2 linked regions of the Gloeobacter violaceus PCC 7421 genome follow. The protein of the gene in region 1 interacts with the protein of each later gene in a pairwise test. Links are inferred from orthologs where the notes say so. Each region holds a gene or a part of one and is shown on either strand. Other genes may lie near its edges.

Region 1 (5,247 bases):
TGAGACGATCGAAAATTTGGATTGAGAGATGGCCAGGGCCGCCGCTCCCAACAGAGCAATCGGCCAAAAACGCCCGATATAGCGTCTTGTAAGCATCAATAGCAGCGGCGTCAAAAAGACGATTGCAAACTGCTGCGGTTCGGCAGTAGTCCCCGCCAACCGGGGCAGCGCACCGCCGGTTTCCCATACTCCCAGGTAACCGCCGAAGGGGTGGGCAAGCACTTCGTTGTCCGTCGTAAAACCCTGGAAATAGAGAAATAGGAAACCATAGGCCGCCGCGATTGAAAGACCTCCTGAAAGCAACAGCAGCCGAATGAGCGTATTCTCAATTTGCGAATGGCGGCGCAGGGTGAAATAGACCACATAGGCCGAGGCAAACGAGGCAAGATATTTTGCTATATCCGAAGCGAACAGGGGCAGATCGAAGTAGGCGTTGAACACGTCCGGATTGCCCAAAAATCGCAACAAAAAGTCCACGCCCAGATAGACCACAAACAACACCACAGCCCCCAGGTATCCCCGGGCGAGCCGCCCCGGCCCGGGAGCGACATTGAACAGCAGTGCCGCAAGCACAACCACCAGCCCGAGCCAGCCCACCAGGCGCTGAATCGGCAGCACCACCCCCAACACGTCCTCGGGAATCCGCAGCCACACGAAGCAGTAGAGTGCCGCCAGCAGACAGCCAACCGTTCTGAGCATCCGAATCATCTTCAAGCTGGGCTCAGAATAGCAAATATCTCGCTGCTGGCTGCGTCCTATTGCTGGGCCGCCTCCGAGCCGACCAGAATCCCTGGCGCGTGCTCCAGCACGCGGCGCAGAAATTGGCCGGTGTAGGAATCTTCAACCCCCGCCACCTGCTCCGGGGTGCCGGTGGCCACGATCTGGCCGCCCTTGCGGCCCCCTTCCGGACCGAGGTCGATAATCCAGTCGCACACGCGCAGCATATCCAGATTGTGTTCGATGACGACCACGGTATTGCCGGTATCCACCAGCTTCACGAGCACGTCGAGCAATTTGTGCACGTCGTAAAATGATAGACCCGTGCTCGGTTCGTCGAGCAGATACAGCGTCTTGCCCGTCGAGCGGCGCGACAGTTCGGTGGCCAGTTTGATGCGCTGCGCTTCGCCCCCCGAGAGGGTCGGGGCGGGCTGTCCGAGGCGAATGTAGTCGAGCCCCACCTGCCGGAGCGTCTCCAGCTTGTTGATCGCCTTGGGGATGTTCTCAAAAAACTGGCAGGCTTCCTCGACGGTCATCTCCAAGACATCGGCGATCGTTTTGTTTTTGTATTTGACCTGGAGGGTCTCGCGGTTGTAGCGCTTGCCCTTGCAGACATCGCACTGCACATAGACATCGGGCAGAAAGTTCATGGCGATGACGTTGACGCCTTCGCCCTTGCACGCCTCGCACCGCCCGCCCTTGACGTTAAAGGAGAAGCGGCCCGGCTCGTAGCCGCGAGCCTTCGCTTCGATGGTCATCGAAAAGATTTCGCGAATGGCGTCGAAAGCCCCGGTGTAGGTGGCCGGATTCGAGCGCGGCGTGCGGCCGATGGGCGACTGGTCGATGACGATCACCTTGTCGAGGTGGGCGACGCCCTCGACCGCTTCGACGCCCACCGGCCGGGGGCTGGTGCGGCCGAAGTGGTGCTTGAGGTAGGGGTAGAGAATTTCGTTGATGAGCGTCGATTTGCCGGAGCCGGACACACCGGTGACACAGACGAATTTGCCCAACGGAATTTCGACGTCGACCGAGCGCAAATTGTTGCGCGACGCGCCCCGCATGGAAAGGCTCAGACCGTTGCCGCAGCGGCGGGCGGCGGGGGTCTCGATGCGCCGCCTGCCCGAGAGGTACGCGCCGGTGATCGACTCGGGGCAAGTCACGATGTCCTCGACGGTTCCCTGGGCCACCACCCGGCCGCCATGGACTCCGGCACCGGGGCCGATGTCGATTAAATGATCGGCGGCGCGCATCGTATCCTCGTCGTGCTCGACGACCAGAAGCGTGTTGTCCAGGGAGCGCAGCCTGAATAGCGTGCGCAACAGCCGCTCGTTGTCGCGCTGGTGCAGGCCGATCGACGGTTCGTCCAGCACGTAGAGCACCCCGGTAAGCCCCGAGCCGATCTGGGTGGCGAGGCGGATGCGCTGGGCTTCGCCCCCCGAAAGCGTGTTGGCCGAGCGATCGAGGGTGAGGTATTCGAGGCCGACATCGACCAGAAACTGCAGCCGGGCGCGAATTTCCCGCAATACCTCGTGGGCGATGCGCGCCTGCCGCTCGCTGAGGGTGAGCGTGTCGAGCATTCCCAGACAGGTGTCGATGGGCACCGAGGTAAATTCCAGAATCGAACGGCCCGCAATTTTGACTGCCGTCACCTGGGGCTTGAGGCGGGTGCCTTTGCACTCGGCGCAGGGCTGGGAGACGATGTACTGCTCAAGCTTGAGCTTGACCCGGTCGGAGGTGGCCTCCGCCAGACGGCGCTTGAGCCCCGGGATCACCCCTTCAAACTTGGTGAAGTAGCCGCGGGTGTTGTTGTAGAACGACTCGGCGTCCACGAACACCCGCTCCTCCGATCCGTAGAGGATCGTCTGCCGCTGGGTGCGGGTCAGCAGATGCCACGGGGAGGCGGGGGAGAAACCGAGTTGCTTGCCCAGGCTCTTGAGCAATTCGCCGTAGTAGGGATTGCTCGACTCCGCCCAGGGCAAAACGGCCTCGCTCACCGGTTTGGCCGGGTCGGGCACCACCAGATCCGGGGAGAATTCTTGGATGGCTCCCAAGCCGTGACAACTCGGGCAGGCGCCGTAGGGCGAGTTGAACGAGAACATCCGCGGCGAGAGTTCCTCCATCACCGAGCCGTGTACCGGGCAGGCGTAGTTGGCGGAGAAGACCATTTCGATGCCCACTTCGCTCTCGCTGTCGTGCAGGCCGTGGTGTCGGGAAATTTCCACCAGGCGCGCACGCTCCTCGTCGTCGCGCGGCAACAGTTCGACGACGACCGTCCCCTCGGCACGCTCGAGGGCGGTGGCGAGCGAATCGGCCAGCCGCTCGGCGATCCCCTCGCGCCGCACCAGCCGATCGACGACGATCTCGACGGTGTGGCTTTGATTTTTTTCAAGCTCGATCTTTTCGCCCAGTTCGTGGACGCGCCCGTCGACGCGCACCCGCACAAAACCCTCCGAAGCGAGGGCCGAAAGCAGCTTGGCGTGGGTGCCTTTTTTGCCGCGCACGACCGGAGCGAGCAATTGAAAGCGCGTGCCCTCCGGCAACTCGAGCACCTGATCGACAATCTGCTCAATGGTCTGCGGCTCGATGGGCAGACCGCACACCGGACAAAAGGGCTTGCCAGCCCGCCCGAACAAGAGGCGCAAATAATCGTAAATCTCGGTGACCGTGCCCACCGTCGAGCGTGGGTTGTGGGAGGTCGATTTTTGGTCGATGGAGATGGCGGGGCTCAGCCCGTCGATGTGATCGACGTCGGGCTTGTCGAGTTGGCCCAAAAACTGGCGGGCGTAGGCCGAGAGCGATTCGACATAGCGGCGCTGCCCCTCGGCGAAGATCGTGTCGAAAGCCAGCGAAGACTTGCCTGAGCCTGATACCCCTGTTATCACCACCAGCTGGTTGCGGGGAATCTTTAGGGAAATGTTTTTGAGGTTGTGCTGGCGTGCCCCCTGGACGTGAATGCAGTCTCTGCCGCCGTTGCCGTTCATCATCCCTTGCGCCCTGGTTGCAAAAATCTGAACAACGCTACCCAATGGTATCCGCCGCCGAAGCCGATGACAGAACCGGGCGTGCCGTCCAATGTACCACGGACATGGACGGATATTCACGAGCGCTGCTGTGCTTTCGATCGGCCGTTTCCGAGTAAAGGCGCGCGGGGCTCCCGATGGCCTGCCAAGGGCAGATTCGGCAGCCAATCCCACCGCCGCGGACCGCACCGTGCATCAAAAGCGCCGATTATCTCGGCGAATTCGGCAAGTTAGCCGAGCTACTTTGCTTGACTTCTTTGCCAGATGTCCTAGACTATCAAGGCGTTAGTAGTTTTACGAAGTTCACATATGCCTATAAAACACGCACCCTCTTGGCTCGACACGCACCTTGCGAAAACCTGGTTGAAGTGGTCCCTTGGCGTGTGCATCCCGCTGGCGGCAGCGGCCCTAATTCCGGCGACATCGGCGCTTTGGTCCCAGCCGGTTGCCGGACAGACCACCGAAGAAGACGTGATCGTCTCCGGCCCCGATAGCCGTCTGTTTGATCCGGAGTTCGACCAGGACGAAAACCGCTTCGTTTGGTCTGGCAACGACGGCAAAGTTTGGATTGGCAAAATCGATCCGGTAACGGGCAACTTCGATCCGCCCTCGGGCAAGTTTCGCCTCGTGGCAGAGGACGCCGCGCGTACTCTCGAGGTCGGCAATGGTCCAGAATGGGTCTACTCCAGTGTCGGCGATCAAATCACCTACACGGCCCTCGATGCCAACGATGTGCGCTTTCTGGCCAAGGCCAAGTGGGACGGCAGCAAGTGGGTGCCGTCTTTTCTGGAGGATGGCAAAAATGGCTTTGGACCGATCGGCAGCCTCGATAAGGGTGACCCGAAGCCGCGGATTTCTTTTCCCAAAGTAGTCAACAACGGTTCGGCCCTGATTCTTAAGTGGCGCGATCTTGACAATGCCGAGACCGAGGAGCGGGTGCCGGGCGAGCAGGTGCAGGGGTTGCGCTGGGTGCCCGGCAAGCGCCAGCTGACGGTCAACGCCGTGGTCAACGGCGTGCGCCAGGCGTTTTTGTACGATGTCGACACCAAAGTGTTCGAACAACTCACCTTCGATGCCGGCCCCAAAGAAAGCGTCTTTATGTGGCAGGCGCCGGAATTCGACAACGAATATATCTTCTTTGCCCTCACCAACGAGAGCAGCCTCGGGGTCTACCGCAAAATCGACGGGGTGTGGACCAAGATAGCCACGGTCAAACCGCCCTCTAAGGGCAAATTTGTTCAATCTCCAGAGCCGTTTGTGTACAACGGCAAGTCGTACTTGATTATGGCTTCCTCCAATAGCCCGCAATCGACAACCCGCACGGCCCTGACCGACATCTGGCTGGCGGGCATCGACTCGGCGGCACCCTTTTATTACCAGTGCAGCGACCCGTCGGAGAAGACCCGCAAAGACCCCGAGGTCTTTATCACCCAAAGCGGACCGTATCTTTACTACTCCGCGGTGCCCGCCCCCGGTGAAAGTGCAGTGATCTACCGCTGCGACACCAAAC
Region 2 (4,621 bases), 2.5 Mb from region 1 along the record:
AGAGGCCCTCGATTTGGGAGGCGTGGTAGAGACCAGTGCGGGCAAGGGCGATTGCCTCCTCGCTGATGTCAGTGCCGAAAAACTGGACGGGGGTTGGGGAGGGGTGCTCCTCCAGGAACTCCAGCACGCCAATGGCAAGGGAGTAGACCTCCTCGCCCGTGGCGCACCCCGGCACCCAGACGCGGATGGGCAGGCCCTCGGCCCGCTGCTGGGTAATGGCGGACAGGACAGTGTTTTTCACCGCCTCGAAAGCTTCGGGGTCGCGAAAAAAGCCCGTGACGCTGATGAGCACGTCACGGTACAGGGCCTGGACTTCCTCCGGGTGGTCTTGAAGGTGGCGAACGAATTCCTGCGGGCTTTCGATCTGGTGCAGCGCCATGCGCCTTTGCAAGCGCCGCTCAAAGGTCGGGCGCTTGTACTGGCCGAAGTCCACCCCGGTGGCGGCGCGCAGCAGCGCGATGGCGGCACTCCTGGCCTCCTCGGCGCCGGGCGGGGTGGGCGGGGCGGTGGCGGCCGGGGGGGCGATGTAGGGATGACGGCCGACCGCGGCCAACCGCACCGCGATCTCCCGGGGCGGCAGGACAAAATCCAGCAGCCCTGTTGCCGCGGCATTGTGGGGCATGCTCGGAAACCGGGCCGATTGCTCGTCCTGGGCGAAAGCGAGGCCGCCCGCCGCCTTGATCGCCTTGAGCCCTTGCGCACCGTCGCCGTCCGCTCCCGAAAGCACCACACCGATCGCCCGGTTGCCCCAGTCTGCAGCCAGCGAATGAAAAAAGGAGTCGATGGGCATAAACTGCCCGTCGGTCTTGCGGCGCTGCGAGAGGGTGAGCACGCCGCTGGTAATCGCCATCTGCCGGTCGGGCGGGATCACGTAGACATGGTTTGGCTCCACGACCGTGCCGTTGTGCACCTGGACAACGTCCATGCCGGTTGTTTTATCCAGGATCTCAACCAGCAAGCTCGGCTGGTCGGCTTTGAGGTGCTGGATCAACACGAACGCCATGCCGGTATCGGTTGGCAAGGCACCCAAAAACTGTGTGAAAGCTTCGAGCCCCCCTGCCGAGGCCCCGACGGCAACTATCGCAAAAGAACCTAACGACAAAGAGAATGAATCGGCTCCCCCCCCGGAATCTATCGCCATTGCAAGCTTCCCGCCTCGCTCGCTGCTTCGGCCGAAGTGCTTTCCCTTCCTGCGGGAAAGTTCAGCGGTAACTCCGGATTGACACACAACACGACATTCAGCACGAGTCAATACGAACAAAGACTTGTATCTAAAATAGCTGGGAAGCGGTGCGTAAGCACCGCTTCCCAGCTATTCTCTGTCTTAAGGCATAGAAGTCATGGGGAAGCGCGCCCGCGAGGGAACGCTACCGACCCGGCACGGGCTGGAAAGCGCTCAGCAACACAGATGCAGCAAGTACCCCCCGAAAATTGATGGCCTCGTTACTTGCCCAAAAGCCGCTCGCGCAGCTTATGGATTTTATCGCGGTACTCGGCGGCTTTCTCGAACTCCAGCTTCTTGGCCGCATCGCGCATCTGGATCTCCAGCTGCGACACCAGTTCGGGAATATCGGCCAGGGCCACTTCCGCCGGGGCGGCGGCGGCAGCTTCGAGTTCCTGCTGGTTGAGGCGGCGGGAAACTGCCAGATAGTCGAGGATGCTGTTGGCATCCAGGCGCTTGACGATGGGTTGGGGGGTGAGGCCGTGCGCTGCGTTGTAGGCCCTCTGGATCTGGCGGCGCCGCTCGGTCTCGCTGATCGCTTTGTCCATCGAGGCGGTGAGGCGGTCGGCGTACATGATCACCTGTCCGCGCACATGGCGCGCCGCCCGGCCAATCGTCTGAATCAGCGAGCGCTCGGCGCGCAGGAACCCTTCTTTATCAGCGTCCAGAATCGCCACCAGCGACACTTCGGGCAAATCGAGCCCTTCTCTAAGTAAGTTGACGCCGATGAGCACGTCAAAATCGCCCTGGCGCAGAGCCTGCAAAATCTCGATGCGCTCGATGGCCTGAATTTCTGAGTGCAAATAGCGCACTTTAACCCCCCGCTCTTGGAAGTACTCGGTGAGATCCTCGGCCATGCGCTTGGTGAGGGTGGTGACCAATACCCGCTCGCGGCGGGCGACCCGATCGTGAATTTCGTGGAGCAAGTCGTCCACCTGACCTGCCACCGGCCGCACAAAGACCTCGGGGTCGAGCACGCCGGTGGGCCGGATAATCTGCTCGGCGACGTGCTCCCCTGCCATGCGGCCGGTCTCGGGGTCGCGACCGCCGCCCGAGAGTTCGACTTCCCAATCGCCCGGGGTGGCCGAGACGAAGATGGCCTGGCGGACTTTATCCCAGAATTCGGGCGCTTTGAGCGGGCGGTTGTCGGCGGCCGAAGGGAGCCTGAAACCGTGATCGATGAGCACTTTTTTGCGCTGGGCGTCGCCGTTGTACATGCCGCGGATCTGGGGGATGGTGACGTGGGATTCGTCGACCACCAACAGCCAGTCCTGCGGAAAATAATCGATGAGGCAAGAGGGCGCTTCACCCGGCCGGCGGGCGGCGAGGTGGCGCGAATAATTTTCGACGCCGTTGCAGTAACCCACCTCGCGCAGCATCTCCAGGTCGTAGCGGGTGCGCTGCTTGATGCGCTGGGCCTCCAGCAGCTTGTTTTCGCCCTCCAGTTCGGCCACGCGCGCCTCCAGTTCCTGTTCGATGGCGATGCAGGCCTGCTCCAGCTGCTCCTCAGGTGTCACAAAGTGCTTGGCCGGGTAGATGTTGAGGCTGTTGACCGAGCGGACCACCTCGCCTGTGACCGGGTCGAGCCAGCGCACCGCCTCGACTTCGTCGCCAAAAAATTCGACCCGGATGATCCGATCCTCGTAGGCGGGACCGATCTCGACCACATCGCCGCGCACTCTGAAGCGGCCGCGGCCCAGATCGATGTCGTTGCGCTCGTACTGTACCGTGACCAACTGGCGCAGCAACTCGCGCTGATCAATGTTCGATCCGACTTTGAGGGGAATGGCGGCGCGCAGGTACTCCTCGGGCATACCCAGGCCGTAAATGCAGCTGACGGAGGCCACCACAATCACGTCGCGCCGCTCGAAGAGCGAGCGGGTGGCCGAATGGCGCAGCATGTCGATTTCGTCGTTGATGCTCGCCGATTTTTCGATATAGGTGTCGGTCTGGGGGATGTACGCTTCGGGCTGGTAGTAGTCGTAATAAGAAACAAAGTATTCGACAGCATTGTCGGGAAAAAATTCGCGCAATTCGTTGCAAAGCTGGGCGGCGAGGGTCTTGTTGTGGGCCAGGACCAGGGTCGGTTTACCGACCTTTTCGATCACATTGGCGATCGTGAAGGTCTTGCCGGTGCCAGTCGCCCCCAACAACGTCTGAAAAGTGACACCGCCCAGCGCTCCGGCACTGAGCTGGGCAATCGCCCGGGGCTGGTCCCCGGTCGGCCGGTATGGGGCCGAGACTACGAAGCGGTCGTCGGTCATTGCGTGTCCAAAAGTTCACAACCTGTTTCCTATTGTAGCCTCTGCCGCCCCCGGCCGTCCGGATCGGCGGCGGCCGTTTCCATCGCCCCCGCTTCGTGTTACCGTTTTGGGTGCTGAATCTACCCGACGGGCGCCTGGGCCGGTATGAGCAATGTGTTGGACCGCCTCTTCCAGCAGGCGGTGCGCAAGTTAAAAACCAAAGGCTTCACCGTCGAAGCGGACGACAGCAATCCTTTATATTTCGCCGTACTGCGCGCGAATGGATTTCCAGTCGATTCGCCCTCGGGAAGCTGGCAGTTTTCGAAGATGGACGTCATCCAATTTTCTGAGCGCGAACTCTAGAGATCGGCACGGGGTTTTGCGGGTGCTATTCTTGATGGCAATCGGCCCTGGCACTCCGTATGCCCAAAGACGCGATCGGTATATTGATAGACCTGGCCCGGCGGGGTGAAATCGATCCGTGGGATATCGACGTGGTGCAGTTGACCGATCGCTTCTTGCAATCGCTCGGCAGCCTCGACGTTTCGGACCTGCCCCGCTCGGGCCAGGCGCTTTTTTATGCTTCGGTGCTGGTGCACATGAAGGCGGAGATCCTCGAAGGATCGATGCAATCGCCCGATCCGCTCGACGTGCCGGAGGATGAAGAAGAGGCGCTGTCGCACCCACTGGGCCCCAACGGACCGGCGGTGGCCCTCGAGCGCCTGATCCGCCGCCGTCCGGCGGTGCCTGCGATGGTCGATCGGCCCCTGACCCTCAATGATCTGATTGCCCATCTGCGCGAAGTCGAGCAAATGGAGGGCCACCAGGCCCAAAAGCGCACCGCCGAGCGCCGCCCACCCCTCAAAGGTCCGATGGTGCGCACCATGGAGCAAGTCGAGCATCTGGCCCACCAGGAGAACCTCGAAGCGATCGTGACCGGATTGTGGGCGGTGCTCACCACCAAAGGCGTCACCGCCTTCGAAAAATTGTTAGAACACTACCGGGATCGCGTGGGAGCGTTTCTGGGTTTGCTGTTTCTGGCGCACCGCGACCGGGTGGTGCTCGCCCAAGCCGAATTTTACAGAGACATCGAGATCTATGCCGTCGACGAATCTCAAGACCCGCCTGGAGGCGGTGCTCTACCTTAAAGCGCGTC

Evidence for each region.
Region 2: the proteins of uvrA (region 1) and uvrB interact in binary tests that used the Escherichia coli proteins (3 or more experiments, as listed by UniProt). The link is inferred for Gloeobacter violaceus PCC 7421 from one-to-one orthologs.

What each region holds. Positions count from the first base shown.
Region 1 is NC_005125.1:4,449,976-4,455,222, reverse strand. The notes cover bases 556-4,093. They hold uvrA (excinuclease ABC subunit UvrA), read right to left. Parts: upstream 3,702-4,093; coding sequence 756-3,701; downstream 556-755. Other genes in these bases: GLL_RS21810 (O-antigen ligase family protein), read right to left, coding at 556-699. Outside these bases: more of GLL_RS21810, read right to left, coding at 1-555; GLL_RS21800 (hypothetical protein), read left to right, coding at 4,101-5,247. UniProt on the Escherichia coli protein: The UvrABC repair system catalyzes the recognition and processing of DNA lesions. UvrA is an ATPase and a DNA-binding protein. A damage recognition complex composed of 2 UvrA and 2 UvrB subunits scans DNA for abnormalities.
Region 2 is NC_005125.1:1,975,226-1,979,846, forward strand. Bases 966-3,877 are described here. They hold uvrB (excinuclease ABC subunit UvrB), read right to left. Parts: upstream 3,487-3,877; coding sequence 1,444-3,486; downstream 966-1,443. Other genes in these bases: GLL_RS09605 (chemotaxis protein CheB), read right to left, coding at 966-1,141; GLL_RS09615 (hypothetical protein), read left to right, coding at 3,631-3,828. Outside these bases: more of GLL_RS09605, read right to left, coding at 1-965; GLL_RS09620 (segregation/condensation protein A), read left to right, coding at 3,888-4,613; SMC-Scp complex subunit ScpB, read left to right, coding at 4,564-4,621. UniProt on the Escherichia coli protein: The UvrABC repair system catalyzes the recognition and processing of DNA lesions. A damage recognition complex composed of 2 UvrA and 2 UvrB subunits scans DNA for abnormalities.